DNA from 3 places in the Arthrobacter sp. PGP41 genome. Region 2 is predicted to be linked to each of the others. Evidence: riboswitches for the same ligand, from Rfam matches in the RefSeq annotation. Region 2 holds a riboswitch; each other region holds the start of a gene.

Region 1 (10,498 bases), 1.7 Mb from region 2:
CTACGCGCGGATGCTTGAGCGCTTTGGCCTGACCGCCCAGGAGCAGCTGACGTGCGGCTTCCATGTGCACACCTACATTGAGTCGCACGACGAAGGCGTGGCCGTCCTGGACCGTATCCGTGACAAGCTCGCCGTCCTTACCGCCTTGAGTGCCAATTCACCTTTCTGGAACGGCATCCAGACCGGCTTTGAGAGCTACCGGACCCAGGCCTGGAACCGGTGGCCGACGGCCGGGCCCACGGGTATCTATGGCACTTACTCCGCGTACCGACGGGTGGTCACGCGGCTCCTGGACAGCGGGGTCATGCTGGATGAGGGCATGTTGTATTTTGACGCCCGGCTCTCCCGCAACCATCCCACGGTGGAAGTCCGCGTAGCCGATGTGTGCCTCCGCGCTGAGGACGCCGCACTTATTGCTGTCCTGGTGCGCGCCTTGGTGGAGACTGCGAGCCGGGAGTGGCAGGACGGCGTCGATCCTGCCCCCGTGCCCACGGTGCTTTTGCGCATGGCATCCTGGCAGGCGAGCAGTGCGGGCCTGTGCGGGGAACTGCTTGACTTTGGCACGTTCCGTCCGGCGAGGGCTGCTGACGTGGTGCGCTCGCTGGTGGACTACGTCGCCCCGGTACTGCAGGAACAGGGCGAACTTGCCCTGGCCCGGCAAGGGGTGGAGGACATCATTGCGCGCGGTACAGGAGCTGCCGAACAGCGGAGGGTCCGGGACAAAGTCCTGTCCGCGTCGCAAGGCGGAGACCTTGGCTTCGATGCAGTGGTAAAGCACGCAGTTGACGTGACCATGCGCGGCGGGCTGGATCTTTCAAAGGTGGACGAAGCCCCGGAACTGCTGCGCGTCAGGCAGTCCTAGCGGGCAGTGGTTTGGGGGCAGAAAGGCGTAGGTTAGGGGACCGAGACGAATTCGCTGAGCCAGAGGTGCCATTCCGGAAACGGGTCCTTCGGCAGTTCGTCTTCGGAAGGGCCAGGGTCTTCGGGCACATCGAAATCCGGGAGGTCCAGGTCCTTCACCAGGTCAAACTCTTCCGGCAGTGCAAAGCACGCAGGTACCTCAAGGTCGTCGGGCATGTTGAAGTACTCGGGCACGTACAAGTCCTGACTCTTCGGCCTAGCCGCTGAAGATGCGTTCCGTAGTCCCGCATGCCCTTCCGGCCATCGTGGTGGTTCCCAGTCCTGGTGTTCGCTTGTGTAGTGGCGGCCGGTGGGTGAGGTCCAGCCGGGTGGTTCGTCCTTGGTGGCTGGTGTGGGTTTCCAGGCGCTGGTGTGCCGGAGTTTGTGGTGTTTCGGGCAGGGCTGGCCGAGGTTGCTGATCCCGGTGGTGCCGCCGTTGTGCCAGGCGAGGAGGTGGTCGGCCTCGTTGTCGAGGGAGTGGTTGCTGCAGCCGGGGAAGGGGCATTTGCCGTCCCTTAGCCTGAGCCAGTTCCGCATCGCCTTGCTGACCCGGTAGCTGGTACGGCCGATTTCCAGCGGCGCCCCGTCCCGCGGGTCCACCAGCACCCGGTAGAAAGAGTTCGCACCGCCGGCGACGAGATCCCGGGCCATGGACGCCGGGATGGGCCCGTACCCGTCCAGCATGGCCGGTTCCCCGGTGAGGCCCATCAGCGAGAACACGGGCACGGTGACCAGGACCTCGGCCCGGGGCGAGGCAGTCCCGTTGCCTCCGCTGCCGGTGCCGCCGAGGAGCCCTGCGTTGAGAAGCCCTGCGGCGAAACTGTCGGCCCTTAGCTGGGTCAGGGTGCGGGCCTCGTCCGGTCCCTGCAGGCCCCGGGAGAGTGCCGTGAGCCGGTTCCAGACCGCCGAGGCCTGGTCCGCGGGAAGGTACGCGGCAATCCAGGCCATCCCGTCATTGTCCGGCCAGTATTCCACCCGCCGGTCCGCCGCCGACTTGGCGTGCCGCTTCTCCAGGCTCTCCGGATGGTGCCGTTCCCGCCAAGTACGGGCCTTGGCCTTGAACCGGTAGGCGGGCATCTCCCCCATCGGACACCCGCGCACCGCACCAGGTGCCTCCACATCAGGTGCCTCCACGTCAGGTGCCTCCGGGTCCAGGAAGTGCGCCTCCAGGGCCGCTGCCGCGGACGGGTCAAGGCGTACAGCCTGGTCCACCATGGTCCGCGCATGTGCCCAGGAGATGGTCCCGGCCTGCAACGCCGCCAGCGTCCGGGGCAGCGAGGTGGTCAGCGCATGGGCTTCAGCCAGCAAAGCACCGGCGGCCCGATCACCGATGGCCAGCGCACACCCGACCTCGGCCACCAGGCTCCGGTCCTGCGCCGTAGCCTCGTAAGGGGATCCGGGCGGAGGATTCATCGCCCTTGTGGCCCCGGCCAGGACCGCCGCAGCCAGCGCCTTCGCCGCCGCCAACTTCGCTTCCGACCGCGCCACCCCGCCCAGGACGTCCAAGGCCGCATCAACAACCCGCTGCAACGGATCATCACCGAGAACGCCGGCGTCACCGTCACCGGAAGCGGCAGGCCCGCCTTCGCCAAAACAACCGGAAGCGGAGTAACTTTCACCAAGCGCAGCCATAAACGCAGCGACAGAAGCGTCAACCGCTTCCTCCGCCTGCACCACCGCCGCGCTCGATTCCATACCTCCATCATCGTGAGGGGGTCCGACATTATTAGGCCGTACTAAGCCCTTCATGAAATACTTTTGAATCTTTTTGTGCCATCTATTCGGGGAAGCGGCGTCCTAGCCTTTCCGGGACAAAATGCCGGTTGCAGGTGCGACGAGCTGTGGTGCCCTGCCAACGTCCCGTGCCATACTCAGCGCGTGACGGCGTCGTATTCCTTTAAGGCCGGGTTGTGGCTCTATCCCGGGGAAGCCGGTTGGCATTTCCTGACCCTGCCGGTCAACGTCGCGGACGATATCCGCGCGCGAACCGCTGGCCACAGCAAAGCCTTCGGTTCGGTCAAAGTTACGGCGGAAATCGCCGGCCAGGCATGGCAAACCTCGCTCTTCGCGGATACCAAGACCGGCACGTACCTTTTGCCCGTCAAAAAGGACATCAGGGACAAGGCAATGATTAGCGCCGGTGACGAAGTAGCCGTCCACCTTTCCCTGCATAACCTTTGAGGCCCGGGCCGCGGCTCGGCCCGGGTGCCGCAGCCGGACTGCTAGATCTGCTTCAGCGCCTGCTCCAGGTCGCCAATCAGATCGTCCACGTCCTCCAGCCCCACCGAAAGCCGCACCACGCCGTCGCTCAAGCCAATGGCGGCCCGGCCCTCAGGTCCCATCGCCCGGTGCGTGGTGGTGGCAGGGTGCGTGATGAGCGACTTGGCGTCGCCCAGGTTGTTGGAGATGTCGATGATCCGCAGGCCGTCCAGCAGCGCAAACGCCGCCTCCTTGCCCGAGCGCCCGCCGGAGGGGGCGAGTTCCAAGGTGAGGACCGTTCCGCCGGCGCTCATCTGCTTTGCGGCCAGCTCGTACTGCGGGTGCGACTTCAGGAGCGGGTACTTCACCCAGCTGACGGCAGGCTGTTCCTCCAGCCATTCCGCGAGGCGCAGGGCTGACGCCGAGGAGTGGTTGACGCGCAGCGCCATGGTCTCGAGGCCCTTGGTCAGGACCCAGGCGTTGAACGCGGACAGCGCCGGTCCGGTGTGGCGCATCAGCTGCTTCACCGGCCCGTCAATAAACTCCTTGGTGCCCAGGATGGCGCCGCCCAGCACCCGGCCCTGGCCGTCAATGTGCTTGGTTCCCGAGTAGACAACCACGTCGGCGCCGAACTGTCCGCACCGCTGCAGCAGGGGTGTGGCAAAGACGTTGTCGACGACGACGGTGGCCCCGGCCGCATGCGCCAGGTCGCTGACGGCAGCGATGTCCACGATCTCCTGCATCGGATTGGACGGCGATTCGAAGAAGACGGCGGCGGTGGGCTGGGAGAGGGCCTCGCGCCACTGTTCCAGGTCCGGACCGTCCACGAAGACGGTCTCCACGCCCCAGCGGGGAAGGATTTCGTTGAGGATCACGAAGCAGGAGCCGAACAGCGAACGAGCCGCAACCACGCGGTCCCCGGCAGCCAGCAGCGCACCCAAGGCGGTGAACACCGCGGACATGCCGGACGCCGTCGCAAAGCACGCCTCCGTGCCTTCCAGGAGGCGGAGCCGCTCCTGGAACGTGGCCACGGAGGGGTTGCCGTAGCGCGAGTAGACAAAGCGTTCGTCCTCGCCCGTGAAGGCCCGCTCCGCAGCGGCGGCGGATTCGTATACAAAACCGGAGTTCAGGAAGACAGCCTCGCTGGTTTCCTGGAAGTTGGTGCGGTCCAGCCCGCCGCGGACGGCCTGGGTGTCGGGGCTCCAGCCGGCGGCGTCTTCGTTGAAGGTCACTAGTTCTTTCCCAGGTTGGTCGGCAGGCCGCGGTTCTTCCAGCCGTTGACGGTACGTTCTCCGTAACGGTCCGGCTCGCCCTCAAAGCCCTCCAGGACGTTGTAGGAGGTGAAGCCGGCCTGCGTGGCGGCCATTGCGGCCGCGATGGAACGCTGGCCGGAACGGCACAGGAACACCAGTTCGGTCGACTTGTCCTCGGGCGCCTGCCGGCTAAGGTCGGTGATGAAGTCAGGGTTGGGGATTCCGCCCGGGAAGGTCCACTGGATGAACAGCGGATCGTTCTCGGTGGCCTTGGTGTCAGGAATGCCGATGTGGGCCCATTCGCCCTCCGTGCGCACGTCCACCAGGATGGCGCCCTGCTCGAGCTTTTCCCAGGCCTCCTGCGGGGTCAGGTCTCCGGCGTAGCTCATGCGTGGCCCTCGCCGTCGAAGTCGAGGTCATCGCCGGTGGACTCGAGGTCGTCAACAGCGTCCGCCACGGCAGCGTCCGCGGAAGCGATGGCTGAGGGCAGGACCACCGCCTGCGCCACGATCACACTGCTGCCGTTGAAGGTTGCCGCCGGGCTGCCGTGCAGGACATAGCCTTCCGCCAGCGCGGCGGAGATCCGCTCGCAAAAGGCCCGGTCATCCGGCCCGCTGATGAGGCGGTACGACAATTTCTCTTCAGGGGCAGGTGCGTCAGACACGACGGATCTCCTTCTCTCACGCTTGCAGCTCGAATGGGTCGATATGCCGAGTGTTCACCTGAGGCACCCCGCCGCGAAAGGAGGGTTGCCGACCGGCCAGTCAGGGCTTGGCGCCGGTACTCATTACTCCCCAAGAACGTAACACTTGCCGCCCGGCCCCGCACCGCCGCCGTCGTCATGTTGCGTAACTGAAGTACCCAGGGCGCCGCAGTGGAGCCTGGCCGCCGTCCGGCATCTTCATCCAAAGTACGACGGCGGCTCCTCCTTGGGTGTCAGGGCACCGTGCGGGACCTGGGGGAGCGGCAGCATCAGTTGATGTAGCAGTAGGTGCCGCGCCCAAAAGGAACGGCGTGGACGCCGTGCCCCAAGGCACGTGGTCCACGCCGGATTCGTTTCGACGCTGGTGCTTAGACGAGGCCGGGGTAGCTGGCCAGGATGTAGTCGGCAGCAGCGGGGCCTTTCATGCGCAGCCCTTTGCGGCCGTGCCTGATGCGGCAGTTCATGGCTATCCAGAAATCGGACTCGGGGCCGGGCTGCTGCTGGTTGATGAAGCACCAGCTGGTGTACAGGCCATAAAGGCGGTCCCGGTCGAGGGTGGCGTCGGAGGCCTGGTCAATGTAGGTGGCTTCTTTGAGAAAGAGATCGAACTGCGAATGCGCCATGACGGCTTCCCTTCGCTACGTGCGGTGGTGCCGCCGTTCGGCTACAGCAGCGGACCTCAATGCCGTGCACGGGGCATCGAGTGTTGAGAATGCCCGCGGAAATCAGGGGCTAGGTGAAATCAAGGGCTACGGGGCGGTGTCACGGCCGCATCTACAATGTAGACTTTACTCGTAGACAACCAATTCGGCAAGCGAATGGATTACCTATTCGGGTAAGAGGGCTTGCTGCCTTCCAGGACGGAAATCATGGCCTCCCCGAAAACCCAGTCCCCCGCCGGGCCGGCCCAAAAGCAAAAGCTGAGCAGGCAGCTCGTGCTGACCAAGGCGCTCGAAGTCGTTGACGAGGAAGGTTTGGAGGCGCTGACCATGCGCCGCCTTGGCCAGGAGTTGGGCCGGGACCCAATGAGCCTTTACCGCTATGCGGAGAACCGCGCCGCACTGCTGGACGGCGTCACCGAACTGGTGCTCAACGAACTCACTATCCACCCCGAAGATCCCGATTGGAAAGCCCAGCTGCGCCGCATCGCGCACGACCTTCGGAATCTTGCGCTCCAGCACCCCAATGTGGTGCCGCTGCTCGTGACCAGGCCGCTCTCCACCCCGCTGGGGCTGCGGCCGCTGGGCACGCTGCGTCCTCTCGAGCAGATCCTGTCCCTGCTGATTGGGGCAGGGTTCAGCCCCGCGGATGCCCTCCACGTCTACCGCGCTTACTACGGCTTCCTCTACGGCCACATCCTGAATGAGCTGCAGGAATTCGTTGTGGACCCGGAGGAAAACGAAGTGCTACTGCGGCTGGGACTGCACCGGTTGCCTGCCAAGGAGTTCCCGCGGCTGCGTGCGCTGGCCCCCGCCCTGGCGGACTACGAAGGATCCGCGGAACTCGACCAAGGGCTGAGTATCCTGCTCTCCGGCCTTGAAGCCCAACTGTCCCTTCAGGACGCCTAGCCAGCCGGCTAGCCCGCCGTCGGGGCAGGCGTTCCGGTCGGGTTATTCGAACGAGGCCCGCCGCTTGTCCTGTTGCCGCGTGGCCCAGACGTCCGGCCGGTTAACCTTGAAACGGCGGCCGGTCAGGGCGCGGGCTGTCAGGCGGATGTAGTTTGCCTTTTCTCCCGGCTGCCATGGCTCCAGCCCCAGTCTGTCCACGGCGTCCTTGTCCGCCTGGTCCTCGATGACCGCCGTATCGCCGCGCAGCACCACGCTCCAGGCCTCTTCGGTATGGGGATCGTAGCCGTCGATCTCCAGGGCGGCAGGCCTCTCTGCCAGGGCACTCCACAGCTTGGTGACGCCGGCGGTACGGAACGCGATGCTGCGGCGGTGCACTACGTAGTTGATCGGAAAGATCTCGGGGTGGCCGTCAACCACCAGTGCAAGGCGGCCGACAGTGTCATTGGCCAGGAGTTCCCAGCATTCGTCAAAGGTCAGGTTGTCATTCGGCTGCGTCTGCGAGTCCATGAACCACACCTTACGGCCACTTCCCCCGCCGGACCTAGGGTGCAGGGGCCGGAATCACGGGCCCCTTATTGGATGCCCGCGAACAACTCGTTCAGTTCGGCGGTCAGCTCCTTCTGGACGGACGGCGTGCCGATTTCCTTGCCGTCGATCCGGTTCACCGGCGCCAGTAAACGGACGCTGGAGATCAGCCACACGGCGTCGGCGTCCAGCAGGTCCTGCGGCTCAAGCGGGCCGTAGCCCAGTTCCCAGCCCGCAGCCTTCGCCGCGGTGAACAGCGCGCCCTGCGAGGTGCCTGCCAGGATGCCGCTGTCCAGCTGGGGTGTGATGAGGCGCTTGACGGAAGCGCCGTCGTCGGACGTTCCTGCGTGGGCCAGCAGCACGGTGGAGGTGGGCCCCTCCAGCACCCGGCCGTCGGAGGAGATGAAGATGACGTCGTCCGCGCCCTGTTTGTGGGCATGGCGCAGTGCGGCCATGTTGACCGCGTAGGACAGCGTCTTCGCGCCGAGCAGCAGCCAGGGGGCGCGCTCGGCGGCGCCGCTGTCGTAGCCACGGTCAAGGAGGATGACGTCGATTCCCGTCTCGCGCTGGCGCCGCGCCAACGCCCCGGTGGGGGACACCTGGACCCAGGCGGTGGGCGCCGCGGCGCCCTCCGCTCCGCGGGTCACTACCAGTTTGACGACGAGTTCGTCCTCGGCGGCAGAGGCGGCCGGATGCCGGGACCGGTGCTCGTTCAATGCAGTGGTGATGGCCCTGCGCCATCCGTCCTCAGCCGGGATAACCAGGTCAAGGGCGTCCGCGGAACCGGCCAGGCGGTCCAGGTGGGCCTGGATCTTCCGCACATTGCCGCCTACAGCCAGCATGGTTTCAAAGATCCCGTCCCCCCGGGTTGCGCCCTGGTCCGTGACCATGAGCTGGGGTTTGGAGGCATCGGCGAGCCGGCCGTCCGGGAACGCGGGATCGAGGAAAACGAGAACCACGGAAGCTGGAGAGGTCATGGCTCCAGCTTAGTGCGCTGCCGCAACGGATAAGCTGGGCAGAGCGCCCTGGCTGGAAACGGTCCGCCGGGAGCCCATCCTCCGGGGGTTAATTTCGTGTTGTGGCCATTCTCGCTTGCCGGCACCGCGCCGATGTGGGTGGTGGTGCTGCTGGGCGTCGCCGACCTCCTGATCAGGGTGCTGGCTCTGGGCATCATTCCGGGAAACAGGCGTCCCACCACGGCGATGGCGTGGCTGCTGGGCATCTTCTTCGTGCCGTTCTTGGGCATCCTGCTGTTCCTGCTGTTCGGCAACTTCAAGCTGTCCAGCCGCCGCCGGGCGCAGCAGGAGCAGGTGAACGACCGGGTGCGCGCCGGGATCTCCTCGCTTGCCGACGTCGAAAGCGACTACCCCGGACCTGAATGGGTGAAGTCCGCCGCGGAACTGAACCGCCGGCTCGGCTCCCTGCCCATGGTGGACGGCAACTCCGTGGACCTGATCCCCGGCTATCCGGACTCGATCCTGCAGATGACCGAGGCCGTGCGCAAGGCGAAAAAGTTTGTCAACGCCGAGTTCTACATCATGAGCACGGACCACATCACCGACGATCTCCTCACAGCGCTGGAGGAGGCGGCCGAGCGCGGCGTCGAGGTCCGCGTGCTCTTCGACCACATCGGCACCCTGCGGGTCAAGGGTTACCGGAAGCTCCTGAAGCGGCTACGGGCAGGCAAGATCCAGTGGAAGCGCATGCTTCCGCTCCTGCCCATCCACGGCCAGTGGCGCAGGCCGGACCTGCGGAACCATCGCAAAATCATGGTGATCGACGGCGAGATTGCCTTCACCGGCTCGCAGAACCTGATCGAGCCCTCCTACAACAACCCCCGGCACCGCAAGGCGGGCCGCGAATGGGTGGAGCTGATGGCGCGCCTGCACGGGCCCATCGTGACCACATTGAACGTCGTCTTCGCCACCGACTGGCTCAGCGAAACCGACGAATCCCTGGAGCACCAGCTGCAGCTCCCGTCCAACCCGCACCCGGGGAACGTGACTGCACAGGTGGTGCCGAGCGGCCCGGGGTTCATCACCGAGAACAACCTTCGGCTTTTCAACACGCTCATCTACTCCGCCCAGCACCGGATCTCGATCTGCAGCCCGTACTTCGTCCCGGATGATTCGCTGCTTTATGCCATCACCACCGCCGCCCAGCGCGGCGTGGAAGTGGAGCTGTTCGTCTCCGAGAAGGGCGACCAGTTCCTGGTCCACCACGCCCAGCGCTCCTACTATGAGGCGCTGCTCGAAGCCGGCGTCCGGATCTACCTGTACAAGGCCCCGTTCGTGCTCCATGCCAAGCACTTCACCATCGACGACGAAGTGGCGGTCCTGGGCTCCAGCAACATGGACATGCGCTCCTTCTCCCTGAACCTTGAGGTGTCCGTGATGCTGCTGGGCGAGGACATCGTCACCAAGATGCGTGCAGTGGAGGATACCTACCGGGACATCTCCCACGAGCTGAGACTGGCGGACTGGCTCCAGCGGCCGCTCGCGGCACGTTACGTGGACAACGTGGCGCGGCTGACGGCAACGGTCCAGTAGCAGCCTTCAGGAATCCGGGAATTCCGTCCCCAGCGTGGAGAGCACTCCGAACGCCTTGGTCCGGATTTCGTCGTACTCCTCGTCCGGCACCGAGTCGGCAGTAATGGCGCCCCCGACGCCGAGCGTCAGTTCCGCCGTTCCGTCGCCGGGGGCGTCGACCACCAGGGTCCGGATGGCGACGGCGAGGTCCGTGGCGCCGTTCAGCGAGAAGTAGCCGATGGCGCCGGAGTAGAGCCCGCGCCCGCCACCTTCGAGCCGGTCCAGGATGGCCATGGTGCTGATCTTGGGCGCGCCGGTCATCGAGCCCGCCGGGAAGCAGGCAGCCACGGCTTCGGCCCGCGAGGATCCCCGCTTCAGCTGCGCATCGATGGTGCTGACCATCTGGTGCACCGTGGCGTAGCTTTCGATGGCGCAGAGCCTGCTGACCGTGACGGAGCCCGGGACAGCGAAATGGCTTAGGTCGTTCCGCAGCAGGTCCACGATCATGATGTTCTCGGCGCGGTCCTTCAGCGACGCCGCCAGCTCCGTGCGAAGCTGCGCGTCCTCCTGCGGGTCGGCACCCCGGCGGCGGGTGCCTTTGATGGGCTCGGCGCGCATGCCGCCGTCGGACGCTATCTTCAGGAACCGCTCGGGCGAGGTGCTGGCCACCGAGAGCCCGCCGAACGTCAGGTAACTGGCGAACGGGGCCGGATTCCTCCGGCGCAGGGCCAGGTATGCCTGCCACGGATCCATCGTGGCCGCCGAAACCTTCGCTGACAGAGTGGTGGTCAGGCAGACCTCGTACGTGTTTCCCTCGGCGAT
Region 2 (10,498 bases):
GCCAACCTGGCATTTTGTCCACCGGGAGGACCTCCGGTGGCTCCTTGCATTGTCGGCGCCCCGGCTTGGGCAGGCCAATGCCCCGACCTACCGCCGCACCGGCATTGACGCGGCAACGGCCGCCCGCAGCGCGCAGGTCCTGGCCCGGGCAGTCGAGGACGGAAACCACCTTCCGCGCGAAGGCCTCGCCGAAAAACTGCGGGAAGCCGGGTTTGCGGCCAAGGGCCTGGAGCTCGCCTACCTGGTCATGCACGCCGAAATCAGCGGCGTCCTGGTGAGCGGAACGCCGGTGCGCAGCGCCGGGGGTGCCCTAAAGCAGACGTATGCGCTGTTCGACGAACGGGTTCCGGCCGGACCGGAGCCGGGCCCCACCCGCGCGGAAGCGTTGGCTGAATTAGCCCGGCGCTACTTCACCAGCCGTGGTCCCGCCACCGTCAAGGACTGCGCGGACTGGTCGGGTTTGACAATGACGGAGGTGCGGGAGGGCCTGAAACTCACCCTGGCGGCACAGCCCGCAACGCTCGCCGAAACGGCGATTGACGGCGTCGTGCACTACCACCGTGCAGACGCCGCCGTTCGCCCTGCCGGCACTGCAGCGGAGGCCGGGCCACGGATCGACCTGATCCAGTGCTACGACGAATACATCATGGGCTACTCCGCTACCCGGCACTATATGGGCGGTGGCGTCCCGGCCTTCCCCTTCCAAGGCCAACCGATGCACGTGGTTTTGCTGGACGGGCGGATGGTGGGGTCCTGGCGGCACACGCTGCTTCCCCGCAGGTGCGAGCTTGATATCCGGCTCCCTGGTCCAGGTGATTCTCCGGGACCGCCATTGCCGGCGGCAGTGTTGTCAGCCGCAGTCCAGGAGGCCGTGGACCGGTACGCCGCTTTCCTCGCGCTCCCGGCCGTCCGCGTCCGCTACGGGGCTAAGCTGGAAGGACACACATGAGAGGCACGGCACCGTGAGCAACTTGTTTTTCTGGATCATCATTTTGTCATTCCTGATCCCGATGGCCATGCGGATGTACCGGAAGTCCGTGGCCCGCCGCAACCAGGATCAAAGCTTCTCCGGACGGTACCCCGAACAGTTCCCGGGCGGCGGAATCTTCCCCGGCTCCAACGGCCCGCAGAGCAAGCAGCCCCGGGACGGCTTCACCCAGCAGGACTACTTCAGCGGCGGATTCCGCCAGCTTGACCGGCCCGCGCCGCTCCCGCCGATGGACCAGCAGTTTCCGCCGTACGGCCAGCCCCTGCCGCCCGTACAGCCGGCCCCGCACGCAGAAGCCCCGCAGCAGCCTGCGGCCCCGGCGACTCCCCCGCCGCCGTCGGCCCCGCAGGGCTACCGCGCCCGCAAGCTTGCCGAACTTGATGAGAAGTACAGCAACGGGGAACTTTCCGTGGAGGAGTACATGACCCGCCGCGGCGAAATCATGAACGGCTAGCCTTCCCGCTAAAGCAACGCGGGGTCACTTCATGCCCGATATCCGGTCTCGGACGGGCGTGAAGTGACCCCGCGTTGCTGTTTCGGGATGCCGCTGGTTTCAGTCCACCTGCGGGAAGCCCAGGTCAATCACGGACGTGGCAGGGTCCGGCCACCGCGTGGTGACCACCTTGCCCCTGGTGTAGAACCGGATGCTCTCCGGCCCGTACATGTGCGTGTCCCCGAACAGCGAGTTCTTCCAGCCGCCGAAGGAAAAGGTGCCCACCGGTACCGGGATGGGCACGTTGACGCCCACCATGCCCGCCTCGACGTCGAACTCGAACTGCCGGGCGGCGCCGCCGTCGCGGGTGAAGATGGCAACCCCGTTGCCGAACTCGTTGTCGTTGACCAGGCGGACGGCGTCGCTGTAGGTGTCCACGCGGACCACGGACAGGACGGGGCCGAAGATTTCGTCGTCGTACACCTTCATTCCCGGCTTCACGTGGTCCACCAGGCTGACGCCGATGAAGAACCCGTTTGAATCGAACTGCTGCGAGCGCCCGTCAACAACCACCGTGGCGCCCTCGTTTTCAGCACCTGCCACGTAGGAAGCAACTTTGGCGCGGTGTTCGGCGGTGATCAGCGGGCCCATCTGCGAAGCAGGGTCGGTGCCCGGACCGATCTTCAGGGTGGCCATCCGGGTTTTGATGGCCGCGACGAGGTCGTCGGCGATATTGCCGACGGCGACGAGCACGCTGACCGCCATGCAGCGCTCACCCGCGGAGCCGTAGGCCGCCGAAATGGCCGCGTCCGCTGCCATGTCCAGGTCCGCGTCAGGCAGGACCACCATGTGGTTCTTGGCGCCGCCCAGGGCCTGGACCCGCTTGCCGTGGTCCGCTGCGCGCTTGTAGATCGACTGCGCGATGGGCGTTGAGCCCACGAAGCTGACGGCTTTGACGTCCGGGTGCTCGAGCAGGACGTCCACAGCCTCCTTATCGCCCTGGACCACGTTCAGCACACCGGCAGGCAGGCCCGCCTCCGCGAAGACCTCCGCGATGAACACGGCTGAGGAGGGATCCTTTTCGCTGGGCTTCAGGAGCACGGTATTGCCGCAGGCCAAGGCACTGCCGATCATCCAGAGCGGCACCATGGCCGGAAAATTGAACGGGGTGATGCAGGCAACGACTCCCACAGGCTGCCTGACGGAGTGGACGTCCACGCCGCTGGACACCTGCTCTGCGCGTTCGCCCTTGAGCATGTGGGACAGCCCGGTGGCGAACTCGATGTTCTCCAGGCCGCGGGAAATCTCCCCTTCAGCGTCGGAGAGTACCTTGCCGTGCTCGCTGGTCAGGATGGCCGCCAGCTCGGGCTTCCGCTGGGTGAGGATCTCGCGGACGCGGAAGAAGATGTTGGTCCGCTTGGCCAGGCTCGTTGCCCGCCAGGCCGGCAGCGCGGCCTTGGCAGCGGCAATGGCTTCCTCCACCCGGGCCGCGGAAGCCAGGGCCACCTGCTTCTCCTGTTCCCCGGTGGCGGGGTTGAAGACGGGGCCGAAGCGTTCGGCGTCGGCAATGCGGTTGCCGTTGATGTAATGCGGAATGGTCTGCATGATGTCTCTCTTCTACTTTTCTGAATCCAGCGAGCCGTCAACGAGCTTGATGATCATGGAGCAGTCCTTGCCGGACTCGCCTGCGTCAATGAGGCGCTGGTAGAGCTGCTGGACGTGCTTGCCGATTTCCAGCGGCGTGCCGGTGTCCTCGGCAGCGCTGATGGCCAGGCCGATGTCCTTGTTCGCCAGTTCGGCCGTAAACGTCGGTTCGAAATCGTTGTTGGAGGCGGCAGTGGGGACCACGCCGGGTACGGGGTACCAGGTGCGCAGGGCCCAGCTGTCGCCGGAGGATACGGAGGCGATGTCCCAGAACACCTTCTTGTCCAGGCCGAGCCGGTCCGCCAGCACGGCTCCCTCGGCGGTGGAGGCCAGATTGATCAGGAGCATCAGGTTGTTGCAGATCTTGGCCGCCTGGCCGGTGGTGGCTCCGCCGGTGGGGATGATGTTGGCGGCCATCGGTCCGATGTAGGTGGTGGCGTCGGCCACGGCTCCCGGTTCACCGCCCACCATGAATGTCAGTGTCCCTGCCTTGGCGCCGCTCATCCCGCCCGAGACGGGGGCGTCCACGAAGCGGAAGCCGGCGGCAGCGGCGGCGTCGTGCAGTTCCTTCGCTGCGGCGATATCGATGGTGGAGGAATCCACCAGCAGTGTGCGGGCGTCGGCATGCGCCAGCACGCCATCCCCGCCCAGGTAGACGGCCTTGGCGTGCTCGCCCTTCGGAAGCATGGTGAACACGACGTCCGCTCCGGCCACGGCCTCGGCGATGCTCCCTACCGGCTTCACCCCTCCGGCCTCCGCTGCGGCGAGCGCGGCAGGGTTGAGGTCAAACCCCCGTACGTCGTGCCCCGCCTTCGCGAGGTTCCCGGACATGGAACCGCCCATGTTTCCCAACCCGATCCAACCGACAACTGCCATGGCATAAGCTCCTTTGCTGTGCATCCGGCCGAGGGCGGCCGGGAGGTCCGTGTCCACCATCACACCCTGCTACAGTGCAATCAAGGGGAAAAATCACAGATGGTATGTGCACTGATGCACACGAATGAAAGGGATGCGGTGGCGCGGCTTCCAAGTCCGGACGACCTGCTGATTCTGTTGACCGTGGCCCGGCTGGGGCGTTTCAACGCCGTCGCTGAAACGCTGGGCACCACGCACACCACCATCTCGCGCCGGATCCTCGCCCTGGACAAGCAGCTGGGCGGACGGACCCTGGAGCGCAGCCCGCATGGCTGGGAGTTGACGGAACTCGGCGCGTCGGCCGTCGCTGCGGCGGAGACTATTGAGGAAACTCTGGGGTCGCTGGCCGCCGTCACGGGCCAGGACCGGGACGCCCTGTCCGGCATGGTGCGCATCAGCACCTCCGACGGCTTTGGCGCCGAATTCGTAACGCCTGCGCTGGTCCGGCTCCAGCAGCGGCACCCGAAGCTGGATGTGGAGATGCTCAGCGCCACGCGCAAGGTCAGCCAGAACCGTTCCGGCGTGGACCTGGAGGTGGTGGTGGGCCGCACCGACGTGAGCAACGCGCAGACCATCTTCCTGACCAACTACTTCCTCAGGCTCTACGCCAGTCCCGCCTACGCGGCCGCCCGCGGCCTGCCGGAAACGCCCGACGGCGTGGGGCAGCATGGCTTCGTCTCTTACGTCGAGTCGGCCCTCCAGGTTGCCGAACTGGGCCACCGGTCCTCGCAGCTGCCGACGCCGAAGTCCAGCTTCCAGGCCACGAGTATCTTTGCCCAGGTTGAGGCGGTGCGCCGCGGCGGAGGCATCGGGCTGCTTCCCAACTTCATGGTGGCGCGGAACCCTGAATTCGTCCCGGTGCTCCCCGACGCCTTCGAACGCCAGATGCCCATCTGGGCGGTGGCCCGGCCGGAATCGCTGCGGTCCGCCCGGGTGCAGGCCGTGATTACCGCCCTCAAGGAGGAAGTGGCGGAGCGCCAGGACCTGCTGGCAGCATAGGCTCCGGGCGCCTTGGGCCTGTTCAGGCCCGGAATAGCCGCCTGACCACCTGACCCGCGGCGAGCGCGTCGAGGCCTTCGTTGATCTCGTCAAGCGGCCGGGTGTCTGTGTGAAGGAGCTCAACGGGAAGCCTGCCCTCGCGCCAATATTGCAGGTACAGCGGAATGTCCCGCTCCGGCACGGCATCACCCATGTAGGAACCGAGCAACCGTTTCCCCGCCCCCGCGAACTGGAGCGCGGGGACAGTCAGTTCCGCGGTGGGGTGCGGCAGCCCCACTGAGACGACGGCGCCGCCGCGCGTCACGTGCTCCAGGCACGCAGCGATGACCCGGGCTGATCCCACGGCTTCGACGGCGATGTCCACGCCGTCACCGGTGGCTTCGGCAATCAGCCGGGGGGCGTCGTCGGGGGTTCCAACGGCGGTTGCGCCGCACTTCAGGGCGAGCCCGTGCTTGCCCTCGTTAGGATCGATGGCAATCACGGCGGATGCTCCCGCGAGCGCCGCGGCCATGACGGCCGAAAGGCCCACGGCGCCGAGCCCGAAAACGGCCACGGCCTGGCCGGGCTGGGCAGCCGCCGTGTTGAGCACGGCCCCCATTCCGGTGAGCACGGCGCAACCGAACATTGCGGCAACCGTGTCCGGGACGTCGTCGTCAATAGCCACCACGGATTCCCGGGCCACCACGGCGTAGTCGGCGAAGGCCGACACCCCCAGGTGGTGGTTGATCCGCTCCCCCGCCGGCGTCCGCAGCAGAGCCTCGCCATGCAGGAGGTCCCCCGATCCGTTGACCTCCGCCGCACGGTGGCACAGCGCGGGACGGCCAGCCCGGCAGGCACGGCAGCCGCCGCAGCTGGGGACGAACACGAGGACCACGTGGTCTCCCGGGGTGACGTCGGTGACGCCTTCGCCGACGGCGTCCACCCGTCCCACCGCTTCATGTCCCAGCGCCATGGGAAGCGGCCTGACGCGGGACCCGTCCACCACAGACAGATCGGAGTGGCAGAGGCTCGAATACGTGATGGTCACCCCCAGCTCCCCGGCCCGGGGTTCGGGGCGCTCAAGCTCCTGGACCGCCAGTGGCTTTGCCTCGGTGTAGTTGGTGCCGGACGGGACGGTGGCGTAAAGAACTGCTGCTCGCATGGCGGGTCCTGACGTCGAAGTGATGTGGGGCTGGCATGCGGCTGCCCGGACCTGCGATGGGCGGGTCCGGGCAGCTGCGGTGCATGGGTGTTGTTCTGTCCTGCCGCTGCTACTTCTTCTGGGCGGCCAGGAGGTCTGCCGTGCCCTTGGCATCGGCGGCGTCGACGTCGTGCAGGGAGATGCCGCGCGTTTCCTTGAGGAAGAAGACCGAAAGCCCTGTTACCACGCAGGCGCCCAGCAGGTAGAACGCCACCGGAACGGAGGACTTGAAGCTGCCCAGCAGGGAGCTGGCGATGATCGGCGCGAGCGAACCGGCCACGATCGAGGTCACCTGGTAGCCGAGGGAAACGCCCGAGTACCGCATCCGGGTGGGGAACATTTCCGCCATGATGGACGGCTGGCCGGCGTACATGAGCGCGTGGAACAGCAGGCCGATGGTGATGGCCGCCAGGATCATCATTTCGTTGGCGGTGTCCATCATGGGGAAGGCGAAGAAGCCCCAGGTTCCGGCGAGGATGGCACCGGCCATGTAGACGGGACGGCGGCCGAACGAATCGGACATCTTGCCCACCAGCGGGACAGCGCAGAAGTGGATGAAGTGGGCAACCAGCAGCAGGAGCAGGATGCGGGACGTGTCGGTCTGGACGACGACCTTCAGGTAGGTGATGGAGAACGTCACCACGAGGTAGTACAGGATGTTCTCCGCGAAGCGCAGGCCCATGGCGGTGAAGACGCCGCGCGGGTACCGGCGGAAGACCTCGGCCACGCCGTAGCCCTTGTGCTCAACCGTGACTTCCTTGCGTGCCTCGATGAAGATCGGCGCATCCTGGACCTTGGTGCGGATGTAGTAGCCGATGATCACGATGACTGCGGAGAGCCAGAAGGCCACGCGCCAGCCCCAGCCGAGGAAGGCTTCCTGGGACAGGGTGGAGGACAGGGTGAACAGCACACCGGTTGCAAGGAGGTTACCCATGGGCACCGCCGACTGCGGCCAGCTGGACCAGAACCCGCGGGACTTGTTGGGGCTGTGCTCGGCCACCAGCAGCACGGCGCCGCCCCATTCGCCGCCGACGGCGAAGCCCTGCACGAAGCGCAGGAACACCAGGAGGGCCGGGGCCCAGTAACCGATTTGGGCGAAGGTGGGCAGGCAGCCCATGAGGAAGGTGGCAACGCCCACCAGGATGATGCTCAGCTGCAGCAGTTGCTTGCGGCCGAACTTGTCACCGAAGTGGCCGAAGACGATGCCGCCGATGGGGCGGGCAACGAAACCTACGGCATAGGTGACGAAGGCGGCGATGATGCCGTCCAGTTCCGTCCCTGAATTGGGGAAGAACATCTTGCCGAACACCAGCGTGGCGGCCGAGGCATAGAGGAAGAACTCATACCACTCAACCACGGTGCCGGCCATGGAGGCCGTGACCACTTTCCTCAGGCCTGTGGCCTTGACGTCGGTTTCCTCTGGCCGCCGTGCGGCGGAGCTTTCCGTGCTCATTAGTGAACTCCTTCGGCGTCGTCTTCGACACCACTGGGACAGGCTGTGGCGGGTGCGTGTGATTTTGGACACGAACCGCCGGGTCCCAACGAGTATGGACCGCTTGGACGCCGAGCTCAACGGCGAATCATGCAGAGGCTGTCTGCAATAATGCACATTCCGCGGCGCCGGGGCGCGATGTTATGCCGAAAGGTGCTCCCGCAGCTGGCTGCCCAGCTGGCCGATTTCGGTGAGGAAGCCGTCGTGTCCGATGGGCGCCTCGATGAGGTGGACGTCCACGTCCCCGGGGAGTGCCCGCGCCAGCTCGCGGGATTGGGACGGGAAGTAGAGCCGGTCTGAATCCACGGCAGCCACAAAGAAGCGCGCCCCGGAGCGGGCCAAGGCCTGCTCGAGCGGCCCGCGGCCCCGGGACACGTCATGGCTCATGAGGGCCTCGGTGATGGCGATGTAGCTGTTGGCATCGAACCGCCGGACCAGCTTGTTGCCCTGGTGGTCCAGGTAGCTCTCCACCTGGTAGCGTCCGCGGGCAGCGAGCCGGTCACCCTGGAACGGGGATTCGGGGGCCTGCGGCGCGCGGCCGAACCGTCCATCCAGCTCCCCCGGGGAACGGTACGTGATGTGGGCGATCCGCCGCGCCAGGGCAAGCCCGTCCTCCGGGAAAGGACCGCCGTAGTAGTCGCCGCCGTTGAAATTCGCGTCCTGGCGGATGGCGAGGGTCTGTGCCTGGGCGAAGGCAATCTGCTCGGCAGTACTGGCGGCCCCCACGGAGATGACCGCGCAGCGGTGCACGCGGTCCGGGAACGTGATGGCCCATTCCAGGGCTCGTGCCCCGCCCATGGAACCGCCCAGCACGGCAAACCAGCTCCCGATCCCCAACTGGTCGGCCAACCGGGCTTCCGCTACCGTGCTGTCCCGCAGGGTCACGAGTGGAAAGCGCGAACCCCAGGGCGTTCCGTCCGGCGCGGGCGAGGACGGACCGGTGGACCCGTAGCAGCCTCCCACTATGTTGATGGACACCACGAAGAACTTGTCCGTGTCCACTGGCGCGCCGGGGCCGGCCAGCTGTTCCCACCAGCCTTCTTCGTCCGTGTCGCCGCGGGTCACGTGGGTGCTGCCGGTCAGGGCGTGTTCGATCAGGATGGCGTTGCTGCCGTCCTCGTTCAGGGTTCCCCATGTCTCGTATGCGAGGACGACGTCCGGCAGGTAGCCGCCGGCCTCGAGCTGCAGTCCCCCGATGGAGGCATAGCGGACAATCCCATGTTCGGGAACGGTAGTACGGGCGACGGTAACCGTCATGGCAAGACCTCTTCTACGCGCTTGCCCGCCGTCGAATGACCGGCAGGCCAGGTCTTCACCCGGGGCACCCCACCGCGGAAGGAGGGTTGCCGGCCAGCAAGCCGGGGCTGTCACTGGCACTCATGACCTGGTTCGAGTGTACGAAACAGCCCCTGCCTGCCGCCAAGAGTGTGACTGGTTGTGACTTCCCCGGCTTGCCGCCGTGCTGGGCGGCCGTGTGCTGCTAGGCTCCGGTTGCCTCCTTGGCAGCACGGAAGCCGGCTTCCAGGTCCGCCAGGATGTCGTCAATGTGCTCGATCCCCACCGACAGCCGCACCAGGCCCGGAGTGACCCCGGCCACCACCTGCTGCTCCGGAGAGAGCTGGCTGTGGGTGGTCGACGCCGGGTGGATCACCAGGGAGCGGACGTCGCCGATGTTTGCCACGTGGGAGTGCAGTTCCAGCGCGTCCACGAATCGTTTGCCGGCTTCGGCTCCGCCGGCGAGGTTGAACGACACAATCGCGCCGGTGCCCCTGGGCCCGTACTTGCGGCCCCGCTCGTACCACCGGCTGGAGGGCAGGCCGGCGTAGGCGACGGACTCGACGTCGTCACGCCCTTCCAGCCACCGCGCCACTTCGAGGGCGTTGGCAACGTGACGTTCCACCCGAAGGCTCAAGGTTTCCAGGCCCTGGGCGATCAGGAAGGCGTTGAAGGGCGACACTGCCGAGCCCAGGTCGCGGAGAAGCTGGACGCGGGCCTTCAGGATGTAGGAGAGGTTGGCGCCCAGGGCCCCGTCCTTGCCAAGGTCCCGGGCATACACCAGTCCGTTGTACGTGGGGTCGGGGGTGTTGAATCCCGGGAATTTGGCAGGGTCCTGGCCGAAGTCGAACTTGCCGGAGTCCACAATTACGCCGGCGATTGCGGACCCGTGGCCGCCCAAGTACTTCGTAGCCGAGTGGACCACGATGTCCGCTCCCCATTCCAGGGGCCGGATCAGGTACGGGGTGGACAGGGTGTTGTCCACGATCAGGGGCACGCCGGCATCATGGGCGATGCCTGACACGCACTCGATGTCCAGGACGTCCTGGCGGGGATTGGACACCGCTTCGGCGAAGAACAGCTTGGTGTTTGGCCGGACCGCGTCACGCCACTGGTCCAGATTGTCCGGGTCCGCCACGAAGGTCACGGAGATTCCGAACTTCTTCAGGGTGTGGGCGAAAAGATTGTACGTTCCGCCGTACAGGCTGGGGCTGGCAACGATGTGGTCCCCCGCCTCGGCGATATTAAGGACAGCAAAGGTCTCAGCTGCCTGTCCTGAACTCAGCAGGAGTGCTCCCAACCCGCCTTCAAGGCTCGCGATCCGCTGTTCCACGGCGTCCTGGGTGGGATTGCCGATGCGGGTGTAGATCGGCGCCAGTTCAGCAAGGGCAAAGCGGTTGGCGGCGCTTTCCGCACTGGGGAACACGAAGGACGTGGTCTGGTAGATAGGGAGCGCACGGGCGCCGGTGGCACTGTCCGGCTCCTGCCCTGCGTGGATCTGGCGGGTTTCAAAAGACCATCCGTTGGACAACTAAGGCTCCTTTGACATGGGCCCGGCATGCTGGAAGCGTC
Region 3 (10,498 bases), 1.4 Mb from region 2:
AACCCAGGCAGTTCCGGCGGCGCCCTGGCAGACGCGCACGGCAGGATCGTGGGCATCAACACGGCGGTGGCCGGCGCCGGGCTGGGCCTTGCCGTGCCCATCAACACCACAACACGGCGAATCATCGCAGCCCTGCTGAACGACGGGCGGGTCAGGCGCGCCTACCTTGGAGTGGTCAGCACCCCCATCCGGCTGAACGCCAGCGCAGTGATCAGGACAGGCCAGCGGGAGGGGCTAAGGGTGGTGGAGGTGCTGGCCGGATCACCCGCAGGCCGCGCGGGACTGCAGGCGGGCGACATCATCCTCACAGCCGGAAGCCGCGCCGTCAGCAACGCTGAGAGCCTGCAGAAACTGCTGTTTGCCGATGCAATCGGCCAGCCGCTGCAGATCAGGGTGCTGAGGCACGGCAGGGAAGAGGACGTCGTCGCCGTACCCGAAGAGATGCAGGCAAACGGTCAGTAAAGCTACCGGCGCTTCTTCAAGTGGGCCACCGGGTCCTGGGCGCCCTCAGGGTTCTTCGCCTTCTTTTCGGCGCGTTTTTCCTTGATGGTCTTGACCGGCTTCTTTGCCAGGTTCTGGTGGGGTGTTTTGTCAGGCATGGCGTGCTCCTTACAGCAGTGGGACGGGCTGCGTCCCACTTCGTAAGTTACGCCTAATCAGCCCCGAATGTAATGGCCCGGAATGGCCCGAATCAGTCGGGAACAGGTACGTCGGCGATGCCCACAAAACGTGTCCCAACGCCGTCGAACTCGCTGCGGACGTAGCCTTCGCGCACGCGGGGAACCTCTTCTGGAGTATGGTGCCCGCACACCACGTAGGTGAAGTCCGGCCACCATTTCTTGGGGCGGGCGGCTTCCTCGTAACCGCAGACTGCGCATTCCAGGTGGACCCACACAGGGCGTTTGCCGGTGCGGTTTGCGCGGGACTGGACCAACCAAGGCGGCGGGCTGTCCAGGATTTCACCCAGCTCGGCCTCCGTCATCCACTTCGGAAGGCCATGGCGCTGTGCCATCTCCATCGGTACATCAAGGGCAATGGCCGCGTCGCGTCTGCTAATCATCACCATCCACGATACGGGAGCCCGCCAAATCAGCGCCTTGCCACCACAGCTGAAAAGACAGCCAACGCTAGGACATCATGGCAATCCCGGCAGCTGCGGCACCAAAACCCAGGACCAGGTTGGCCGCGAGATTCGCTGCGGCAGCGCCGAATCGTTCCTCGCTGAGCAGCCGCACCGTGGCCGTGGTCCACGAACTGAAGGTGGTCAGCCCGCCGGCCAGGCCCGCCGCCAGGATGGCCTGCCATTCGGCACCAAGCCCCAGCCCCGCAGTGATGCCGTGCGTTGCACCGATGATGAAGCAGCCCGCCACGTTTACCAGCAGTGTGGCCCAGGGCCAGTGCAGCCTCCCTGCGCTGCCTGCGGTGCGTGTACTGCGGGTGGAGCTATGGTGCGCAAACCAGCTGTCCACGCCGAAGCGGAGAAGGGCGCCTGCCACGCCGAATATTCCTACCATGACCGCCGCGATCATCGGCGGACCCCGGGGCGCCGGCCAACAAATTTCCCGGCCCGCCACCCCGCGCCGGCGGCCGCAAGTCCAAGGAGCAGCGACAGTGCGAGGTAGGCGGCCCACACAGCATGCTGCCCGGCCCGGGCCAGCTGGTCCACGGAAAAGACCACGGCCGAGAATGTGGTGAAGGAGCCCAGCAGGCCAGGCCCCAGTCCGGCCCGCAGCCAGAAGGCAGTCTGCGGCCGGGCCATCCACACGGTGGTGAGGGCGGCCAGGACAAAGCTGCCGGCCACGTTGATGCCCAGGGTGGCCCAGGGAAAGGCACCGGGCAGTTCAGGAAACGCAACAGCCAGGCCGTACCGCAGCTCGGTGCCGATCAGGGCGCCGGCCGCCACCGCAAGCCAGGCGCGCAGCCCTACGCCGGGAGTCTTCAGCCGGCTCACACCCTGGGCAAGTCAGCGTCCCCGAGGAGGCAGCCGGGGTGGGGATGATCGCTGTGCACCCACAGCGCCGACGTAACCTCGTCAGCGAGGTCGTAGTTCCGTTCGCGGCCCGAATTGCTGATCCGCACCACCAGGGCGCCGCCGAAGGGCCGGCGGCCCACCACCTCAACTTCGGCGTCGAGGTCTATCTCTTCGGCGGCGAGGTAGCGCAGCAGTTCCGGGTTGTCGTCGCTGATCCGGGTAATCCGCCCGGTGTGGCCCTCATCGAGTTCACCCATAAGGTGCGCTCGGGGCATAAACACTTTGCCATCCGCAGTGGGAATCGGATCGCCGTGCGGATCCCGCTGCGGGTTGCCCAGCTTGGCTGCCACCCGTTCTATGAAGATGTCCGAGACGGCATGCTCCAGCAGTTCGGCTTCGTCGTGCACTTCGTCCCAGCTGTACCCCAACTGCTGGACGAGGTAGGTCTCGATCAGCCGGTGGCGCCGCACCATGGAAAGGGCAAGCCGGAGCCCGGCGTCGGTGAGCCTGATGGCACTGTACGGTTTGTGATCCACCAGGCCTTGGTCCTTCAGCTTGCGGACCATTTCCGATACGGAGGAATTGGCCACGCCAAGGCGCTGCGCGAGCTGGGAGGACGTGATGGGCTTGTCCTGCCATTCGGTGAATGAGTAGATGACCTTGACGTAGTCCTCGATGGAGGAGGAGGGCGCGCTGGTCTTCACGGGACCAAGCCTACCGGCTCGCCGCCGCCATGCGGGGAGTAGCGGGGCAGGGAGTGGCGGGCATTCATGCCCTCACCGCCCGCCAGGCCAGTGTCAGGTATGGCAACTCCAGTTCCTCGCCCGGCGCATGTCCCAGGTGCTCATGCAGGTACCAGTCGAGGTTCGCCAGTACTTTCGCCCGGGTGGCCTCGGCCGCACGGAGGTAGTAGCTGCGCGACTTTGTCAGCTCCATCAGGTCCGTGGTGGTGACGGAGTCCCGCCAGTGCGTAAGGTGGCCTTCGAGCCCCTCGAACTCAGGGCCCACCAGCGGCCGGAAACCGGGTTTGTAGACATCCCCTGCGTGCATGATCCTCGAGAGCCGGTGGACCCAGGGGACGGACGTGTCCAGCTGGTTCCAGACCAGGCCAAGAGTTCCCTGCGGGCGGAGGACGCGGGCCAGTTCCGTGCTGGCCCGCAGCGCATCGCACCAGTGCCAGGCCTGGGCCACGGTGACGACGTCGAACGCTGAATCAGGCAGGCCGGTGGCCTCCGCGGCGCCCAGGACAGCCGCGGCGCCGGGATAGTGTTCCGCCAGTTGCCCGAGCATGTCGGCTGAGGGGTCCACCGCGGTGACAGAGAGACCAAGGTCCAGCAGCAGTTCAGTGAACTTGCCGGTGCCGGCACCGACATCGAGCGCATCGCGGGCGCCCTGCGGGACCAGCCACTGGGCGGTCTCCGGGGGATATCCGGGCCGCACCTGCTGGTAATGCTTGCCGCCATCCTGGAAGCTTTGGCCCAGTTCCCGGCGTCGGCCATGATCCAGCTTGGGGCCACCCCGTGCCACGCGTGGCCTCCTTCGTCAGGTCTCGTTGCTACCTTCCGAATTTACCGCACCCGCGCCGGTGTCGCGGATGGCCGCCTTCAGTCGTGCCGCACGTCAGTCGTCGATGCAGGGGGCGGCGCCGGCCGTTCCCGGCGTGTTGGGAGCCCAATGCGGGTATGTGCGGTTGTCGTTGGCGGGAACCCAGCGGCCCGCATCCACCACATAGTCCCAGCCGAGCCCCTTGCTCCGCAGCTCACGGATTCCTGCCAGGAGCCGCTGGGCATCGTCAAGCCGGGATCCCACGCCGAAGCTGGCACGGAGGGAACCGGACGGCAGGCCCAGCCGCTTCAGCAGCGGGTGGGCGCAGAAGCGGCCGTCGCGCAGGCCCACGCCATGCTCTGCTGACAGGTACGCCGCCACGAGTCCGGCGTCGTATCCTTCCACCGAGAAGTTGACCACCCCGATGGTGTCGGTATCCGGGTTCGTGTCCTTGAAAATCTGGTGGACAGTCACGCCGTCGATTCCCTGCAGGCCTTCCACCAGGTAGGAACGGATGGCTGATTCGTGTGCGTGCCAGCGGTCCTGGTCCAGCGCAGCGATGACCTGCGTCGCACGGGCCAGGGTAGCCGCTCCCAGTACGTTCGGTGATCCGCCCTCGTGGCGGGCCGGACCCGTTGCCCAGCTGACGCCGTCGAGCCTTGCCTCCTTGACGGCGCCGCCGCCGGCCAGGTGCGGTGTTCCGGCGTCGAGCCAGTCCGGCCGCCCCACCAGCACGCCGGCCCCAAAAGGCGCGTAGAGCTTATGCCCCGAGAAGGCGATGTAGTCGACGTCGTCAGCGGTGATGTCAATACGGCGGTGCGGCGCCAGCTGCGCCGCGTCCACGACGATGCGCGCGCCGTGCTCGTGGGCGAGTGCGGCGAGGGCACGGATGGGAAGGATTTCGCCCGTGACGTTGGACGCGCCGGTGACGGCGAGCAGGCTTACGCCGCCGTGCTGCAGTTCGGCACGCACGGCCTCAACGGTCCCTGCGATGGTATCGGCCGCCACGATGCTGCGGTGGGGGACACCCTGCCATGGCAGCAGGTTGGCGTGGTGCTCAATGTCGAGGTACAGGACGTCGCCGTCGGCCTGGCCGTCCGTGCCGGGCAGGCAGCCGGCCAGCAGGTTGAGGGAGTCGGTGGTGTTCCGGGTGAAGATCACAGAATCGTCCGGGCGGCCGCCCACGAACTCCCGGACGATCGCACGGGAATTCTCGTAGACCGAGGTGCTGATCTGGGAGGCGTAGCCCGCTCCGCGGTGCACGCTCGCGTAGAACGGCAGGATTTCGTTGAGGTAGGCGGACACTACGGACAGCGCCGGCGCGGACGCGCCGTAGTCCAGGTTCGCGTACCGCACGTGCCCGCCATGGATCAGGGGAGCCTGGATTTCCGCGCCGGTGACTGCCGCCAGGGGACGGCCGGCTGCGGCATGGTGCTGGTCGAAGCGGGCTTCCGGTCCGGGCTGTGCTGCGGCTTCAGGCTGGATTGCGGCGTTGGGGGAGACGGTGGCTGTTGTCACAGAGACCTCACTTTGAAACAGGACTCCGCTGGGGGAATCCGCGCTTGCCGCATCCGTTCCGGACCGGCCTGGTCGTCACCCGGGGCACCCCACCGCGAATGGAGGGTTGCCGGCCAGCAAACCGGGGTTTAGCGCTGGCACTCGTGACCTGCTTAAGAGCGTAGAACATAGCCTGTGCAGGCTAAAAGCCCGCCGGAATGTTAAGGGCTTTGTTACGTGCACTTGAAAAGGGCTGCATTAGCCGAAGATAACGACGGCGGACGCCTCCTTTCGGAGGTGCCCGCCGTTGATTGTTCGGAAGAGGAGGGTCAGAGGAGGTCGTCCAGGTCCGGGTTCAACCGGCGCAGCACCTCCGAGTGCAGGATGGAATTCGTGGCCAGTGCGTTGCCGCCGAACGGGCCGTCCTCGCCTTCCAGCGATGTGAATCGGCCGCCCGCTTCAACCACGATGGGCACCAGGGCGGCCATGTCGTAGAGGTTGAGTTCGGGCTCGCAGGCGATATCCACCGAGCCCTCCGCCACCATGCAGTACGACCAGAAGTCCCCGAACGCCCTGGTACGCCACACGTCCTCCGTGAGGCCCAGGAATTCGTTGAGGTTCCCGCGCTCCTTCCAGCCGCCAAGGCTCGAGTACGAAAGGGAAGCGTCGGACAGTCTGGAGACGTTGGATACCCGGAGCCGGGTTGCGGCTGCCAGGGAACGTCCCATATAGGCGCCCATGCCCTTGGCCGCCCACCAGCGCTTGCCCAGTGCGGGGGCACTCACTACGCCCACCACCGGCTCGCCTTCGTCCACGAGGGCGATCAGGGTGGCCCAGACCGGAACGCCGCGGACAAAATTCTTGGTGCCGTCGATGGGATCGATGATCCACCGCCGCGCGCCATGGCCGGTGCTGCCGAACTCCTCGCCGAGTACGGCATCGCGCGGACGGGAGCGGGAGAGCTGGCCGCGGATGGCTTCCTCGGCCGCCTTGTCCGCATCGGTGACCGGCGTCAGGTCCGGCTTGGTCTCGATGTGGAGGTCCAGCGCCTTGAAGCGGCTCATTGTCTGGTCGTCCACAGAGTCGGCCAGGACGTGGGCCAGGCGCAGGTCATCGTTGTAGCTCGAAGCGGGTTGGATCATGGTTCCAAACTACCGTCTGCGCGCCGTTCTGCCGGGAACCCGGCCCTGTCAGTTGACGCTGCCCAGCTCCTTGGCCTCCTGGGCTTCCATTCGTGGGTCCGTCCCCAGCAGCCGCCGCAGGGAGGCCAGCCTTGCTGCACCGGTGGGCCCGGCATGGCCCCCCGCTACCCATGCATCCAGCCCGCAGTCCACTGCGATGGCTGTGTGCTTGCAGCCGCGCTCGCAGTCATCCGTGCCGGGGGAGAGGTCCGGGAACGAACGCAGGATCCGGTCCGGGTCCACGTGGGCCAGGCCGAAGGAGCGGATGCCGGGGGTGTCGATGATCCAGCTGCCCGAAGGCGCGTCCGCGAGGCGCAGGGCGAGGGCGGACGACGATGTATGCCTTCCCCGGCCGGTTACGGCGTTCACCCCGCCGGTGGCCCGTTCGGCTCCGGTCAGCGCATTCACCATCGTTGACTTGCCTACGCCGGAATGCCCCAGCATGACTGTTACTTTCCCGTCGAGGTAGGTCCGGAGCTCCGCGACGGCGGTCCTGTCCAGGCGGGCGGACAGGCCGTCGTCGGAACGGGCGTCCACGCCCGAGGCCTGCGCATCCGCAGTCCGGCTGATGATCACCGGGAAGTCCAGGTGGGTGTAGTTGGCCAGCAGCTCCGCGGGATCCTTGATGTCCGCCTTGGTGACCAGCAGGATCGGCTCGATACCGGCGTCGTAGGCGGCCACCAGGGCGCGGTCGATGAAGCCCGTCCGCGGCTCGGGGTTGGCAGCCGCCACCACAATGACAAGCTGGTCAGCATTGGCCACCACGGCACGTTCCACCGGATCCGTATCGTCAGCGCTGCGCCGCAGGAGCGTCTTGCGGTTTTGGATTTTCACCAGCCGTGCCAAAGTGTCCGGCTCGCCGGAGACATCACCCACGAGTGATACAAAATCGCCCGCGACCACCGGGTTCCTTCGCAGTTCCCTTGCCCTGGCGGCAATAACCACACGCTCGTTGCCCGAGTCCTCACCCACCACGGCTGTGTAACGGCCACGGTCAACCGTGATGATCCGGCCGGTGACGGCGTCGTCGTGGCTGGGCCTGTCCTTGGTGCGGGGCCTGGAGCCCTTCTTGCTGGGCCGGATCCGGACATCGGATTCGTCCCAGGAGTCAGTGCTCCGCGCCACCGCTGGAACCTTCCGCCCCCGCCTCGGGGGTGCCGTCCTGCGCAAGCATGTCCGCCCACAACCGGGGGAAATCCGGCATGGTCTTGGCGGTGGTGGCGATGTCCTCCACCTCGACGCCCTCCACGGCCAGGCCGAGGATGGCTCCGGCGGTAGCCATGCGGTGGTCCGCGTAGCTGTGGACGACGCCGGCGTGCAGCCTGGCAGGCCGGATCACCAGGCCGTCGCTGGTTTCCTCGGCGTCACCGCCGAGCCGGTTGATTTCAGCCACCAGAGCGGCAAGCCGGTCCGTTTCATGTCCCCGCAGGTGGGCAATGCCGCTCAGCCGCGAGGGCCCGTCCGCCAGTGCACACAGGGCGGCGACGGTGGGGGCCAGCTCGCTGGTGTCGGCGAAGTCCGCGCCTTTGATGGCCGGTCCGCCCGTCACTGTCAGGACGCCGTCGTGCAAGGTGACCTCGGCGCCCATCCGGGTGAGGATGCTCCGCCAGAGATCACCTACCTGCTGCGTCTCTTCGGGCCAGTTGGGGATCCGCACGGTGCCGCGCGAGGCCAAGGCCGCGGCGAGGAACGGCCCGGCGTTTGACAGGTCCTGCTCGATCCTCTGGTCAAATGCCCGGATGGGTCCCGGGCTGACAACCCAGTGGTTGGGACGCGAGTCGTCCACGGCTACACCGGCTCCACGCAGGACGGCCACGGTCATGTTGATGTGGTCGAGGCTGGGCACCGGTTTGCCCACGTGTTCCAGGTGCAGGCCCTCGGTGAACCGTGCCCCCACCAGGAGCAGCGCCGAAACGAACTGGGAGGAGGCGCTGGCGTCGATAACGAGGTGGCCGCCGCGGACCTCACCGGTGCCATCCACCACAAACGGCAATGACGACGGCGTGCCGCCCTCCGTCGAGGACACTGCGACTCCCAGCGACTTGAGTCCTTCGATGATGGTTCCCATCGGCCGCTTGCGGGCGTGGGGGTCGCCGTCGAACTCGCTGGCACCCCTGCGCAGTGCCGCGAGGGGCGGGACGAACCGCATGACAGTGCCGGCGAGGCCGCAGTCAATCCTGGCCAGGGACGGGGCGGCGTCCGGGTTCAGCGGAACAACTTCCAGGTCGGGTCCGAAGGCTCCGTCCCCGGGCACCTCCGTAATGGTGGCCCCCAGCTGGCGTAGTGCTTCGATCATGAGCGCGGAGTCCCTGGAGTGCAGGGGCGCGCGCAGGCGGGACGGTCCGTCAGCCAGGGCGGCAAGGACCAGGTACCTGTTGGTTAGAGACTTGGAACCGGGCACCGTCACGGTGGCATTGACGGGCCGGGACGCGAAGGGTGCGGGCCAGTGTGGGACAGGCGTGCCGGAATCATCCCGGACGGCGGCTGCTGCGGTCATTCGTTGTTATGCCCCCGTGGCCTGCTCCACCGCGCGGCGCACGGCTTTGTCCGCTTTGTGGAGTTTCTTGTTGGTGGTCTTCCTGGCATCCGCGGCGAGGTGCGAGGCGCCTTTGCGTGCATCCGCGGCCAGGTGCTCTGCCCGCCAGGCAAGGCCCGGCTTGCCGGCTGTATCCACGGACGCCAGCAGGGCGCCTCCGCTCAGCGACAGGTTCTTGAGCAGCTGGTTACGCCGGGTGTCCCGGCCTTCCTTGCTGCTGATGTCTGCGCTGCGCCATTCGACGAACGTGTTGAGCAGGGAAATCACGGTGAGCACAGTGGCCGAAAGCCTGGAGAACTTGCCCAGCCCGAACAGCACGCCGGCACCAACCTGGGTTCCGCCGATGACGCGGGCGAGGGTCTTCTCGTCCGTCTTGAAGGGTAGCGAGGCGGCTGCCTTGCGGAGCAGCGGCGAGAGCTGCTGGGCGGTGTCGTCAGCGTTCTTGAGCTTATCCATTCCAGCAAGGACAAAGCTGGAGGCCAGCATGGGGCGGGCGAGCGTGCGGACAAAGGACATGGATTTCCTCCCGGGTGGACGAACCGCGTCGAATGCGGCGGAGTCCGTCCTAGTCTTGCACTTTTGGGGAATATTTGCCGAGCGCAGGAGGTTATGGATGTCGGATCCGGGAACACCGGTCCGCAGGTAAATCATGGGTGAAACCATGCAACAGATGGCCGGCACGGATCGCCAGAGGCAGGTCCCCGGCCGGACAAGCAGAGCGGAGTTGGGCCCTTGGCGCGCGTGTTGGACGGAATTGAAGCAGCAGGCCCGGTGGCACTGGACTCGTTTAAGTCCGAACCACCAGGGTACGGCCCGCGGCGTGCGCGGAGCCTGACAGTAGACTTGAGGGCAATGAGCACCTTGGATCCGGCCGTCTCGGCCATGTACGAAGCTTCCCCTAACGAAGCGAAGAGCAGCGTAGCCGCCGGAACAGAGGCTGCGGATTCCGCAGTTGTCCCGGTGGACGGGCCTGCCCCGGACACGGACGGGGCCCTGGTGGACGTTTCCACTGAATCTGCGGAAGAACGCAGGCTGAGGTTCGAGCGCGATGCGATGCAGTATGTCGATCAGCTCTATTCGGCGGCGATGCGCATGGCCCGGAACCCGTCCGACGCCGAGGACCTCGTCCAGGAGGCCTACACCAAGGCTTTCTCCGCGTTCCACCAGTACAAGCCCGGAACCAACCTCAAGGCCTGGCTCTACCGCATCCTGACCAACACGTACATCAATTTGTACCGCAAACGGCAGCGGGAACCGCTCCAGTCCAACTCGGACACCATCGAGGACTGGCAGCTGGCGAGGGCTGAGTCCCACACCTCCAGCGGGCTCCGGTCAGCCGAGGCCGAAGCGCTGGACCACCTTCCGGATTCCGATGTAAAGAGGGCGCTCCAGGACATTCCCGAGGAATTCCGCCTCGCGGTCTACTTCGCCGATGTCGAAGGGTTCGCCTACAAGGAAATTTCAGACATCATGAACACGCCCATCGGCACAGTGATGTCCCGGCTCCACCGCGGCCGGAGAATGTTGCGGGACATGCTGGGGGAGTACGCCGCAGAGCGCGGATTCAAGACAGCCGCCGAATCACAGGACGCGGCAGGAAGCACACAACAGGAGAGCAGGAAATGAGCGACTGCCAGGGATTGGGCGATTGCGATGACACCCGGATGCAACGGATTTACGAGTACCTCGACGGTGCTTTGACCCGCGAGGACATCACTGACATCAAGAACCACCTTGATGACTGCCCGGAATGCACGGAGCAGTACG

The links. A riboswitch is a leader RNA that binds a small molecule or an ion and turns the genes downstream of it on or off. The one in region 2 is predicted to bind S-adenosylmethionine.
Region 1: linked by a shared signal. The riboswitch ahead of C3B78_RS18275 (DUF1737 domain-containing protein) and the one ahead of metX (homoserine O-acetyltransferase MetX) in region 2 are both predicted to bind S-adenosylmethionine.
Region 3: linked by a shared signal. The riboswitch ahead of C3B78_RS12800 (aminotransferase class V-fold PLP-dependent enzyme) and the one ahead of metX (homoserine O-acetyltransferase MetX) in region 2 are both predicted to bind S-adenosylmethionine.

The regions. Positions count from the first base shown of each region.
Region 1 covers NZ_CP026514.1:3,975,067-3,985,564, reverse strand. The annotation lists gene C3B78_RS18300 (glutamate--cysteine ligase 2) at 1-862, shown strand, start outside; gene C3B78_RS18295 (HNH endonuclease signature motif containing protein) at 895-2,595, opposite strand; gene C3B78_RS18290 (DUF1905 domain-containing protein) at 2,779-3,081, shown strand; gene C3B78_RS18285 (O-succinylhomoserine sulfhydrylase) at 3,123-4,331, opposite strand; gene C3B78_RS18280 (rhodanese-like domain-containing protein) at 4,331-4,741, opposite strand; gene C3B78_RS18275 (DUF1737 domain-containing protein) at 4,738-5,016, opposite strand; SAM riboswitch class IV at 5,030-5,144, opposite strand; gene C3B78_RS18270 (hypothetical protein) at 5,424-5,678, opposite strand; gene C3B78_RS18265 (TetR/AcrR family transcriptional regulator C-terminal domain-containing protein) at 5,925-6,623, shown strand; gene C3B78_RS18260 (pyridoxamine 5'-phosphate oxidase family protein) at 6,666-7,130, opposite strand; gene C3B78_RS18255 (aminodeoxychorismate lyase) at 7,196-8,125, opposite strand; gene cls (cardiolipin synthase) at 8,258-9,697, shown strand; gene pabB (aminodeoxychorismate synthase component I) at 9,704-10,498, opposite strand, start outside.
Region 2 covers NZ_CP026514.1:1,409,402-1,419,899, reverse strand. The annotation lists gene C3B78_RS06380 (winged helix DNA-binding domain-containing protein) at 1-949, shown strand, start outside; gene C3B78_RS06375 (hypothetical protein) at 963-1,442, shown strand; gene C3B78_RS06370 (CoA-acylating methylmalonate-semialdehyde dehydrogenase) at 1,542-3,026, opposite strand; gene mmsB (3-hydroxyisobutyrate dehydrogenase) at 3,039-3,941, opposite strand; gene C3B78_RS06360 (LysR family transcriptional regulator) at 4,056-4,979, shown strand; gene C3B78_RS06355 (zinc-dependent alcohol dehydrogenase family protein) at 5,002-6,120, opposite strand; gene C3B78_RS06350 (MFS transporter) at 6,230-7,612, opposite strand; gene metX (homoserine O-acetyltransferase MetX) at 7,793-8,908, opposite strand; SAM riboswitch class IV at 8,921-9,036, opposite strand; gene C3B78_RS06340 (bifunctional o-acetylhomoserine/o-acetylserine sulfhydrylase) at 9,132-10,457, opposite strand.
Region 3 covers NZ_CP026514.1:2,801,935-2,812,432, reverse strand. The annotation lists gene C3B78_RS12830 (S1C family serine protease) at 1-462, shown strand, start outside; gene C3B78_RS20250 (hypothetical protein) at 465-599, opposite strand; gene C3B78_RS12825 (hypothetical protein) at 692-1,060, opposite strand; gene C3B78_RS12820 (fluoride efflux transporter FluC) at 1,128-1,529, opposite strand; gene C3B78_RS12815 (fluoride efflux transporter FluC) at 1,526-1,951, opposite strand; gene C3B78_RS12810 (metal-dependent transcriptional regulator) at 1,948-2,676, opposite strand; gene C3B78_RS12805 (class I SAM-dependent methyltransferase) at 2,741-3,499, opposite strand; gene C3B78_RS12800 (aminotransferase class V-fold PLP-dependent enzyme) at 3,593-5,035, opposite strand; SAM riboswitch class IV at 5,071-5,184, opposite strand; gene hisN (histidinol-phosphatase) at 5,344-6,156, opposite strand; gene rsgA (ribosome small subunit-dependent GTPase A) at 6,205-7,320, opposite strand; gene aroA (3-phosphoshikimate 1-carboxyvinyltransferase) at 7,304-8,692, opposite strand; gene C3B78_RS12780 (DoxX family protein) at 8,699-9,247, opposite strand; gene C3B78_RS12775 (sigma-70 family RNA polymerase sigma factor) at 9,584-10,357, shown strand; gene rsrA (mycothiol system anti-sigma-R factor) at 10,354-10,498, shown strand, end outside.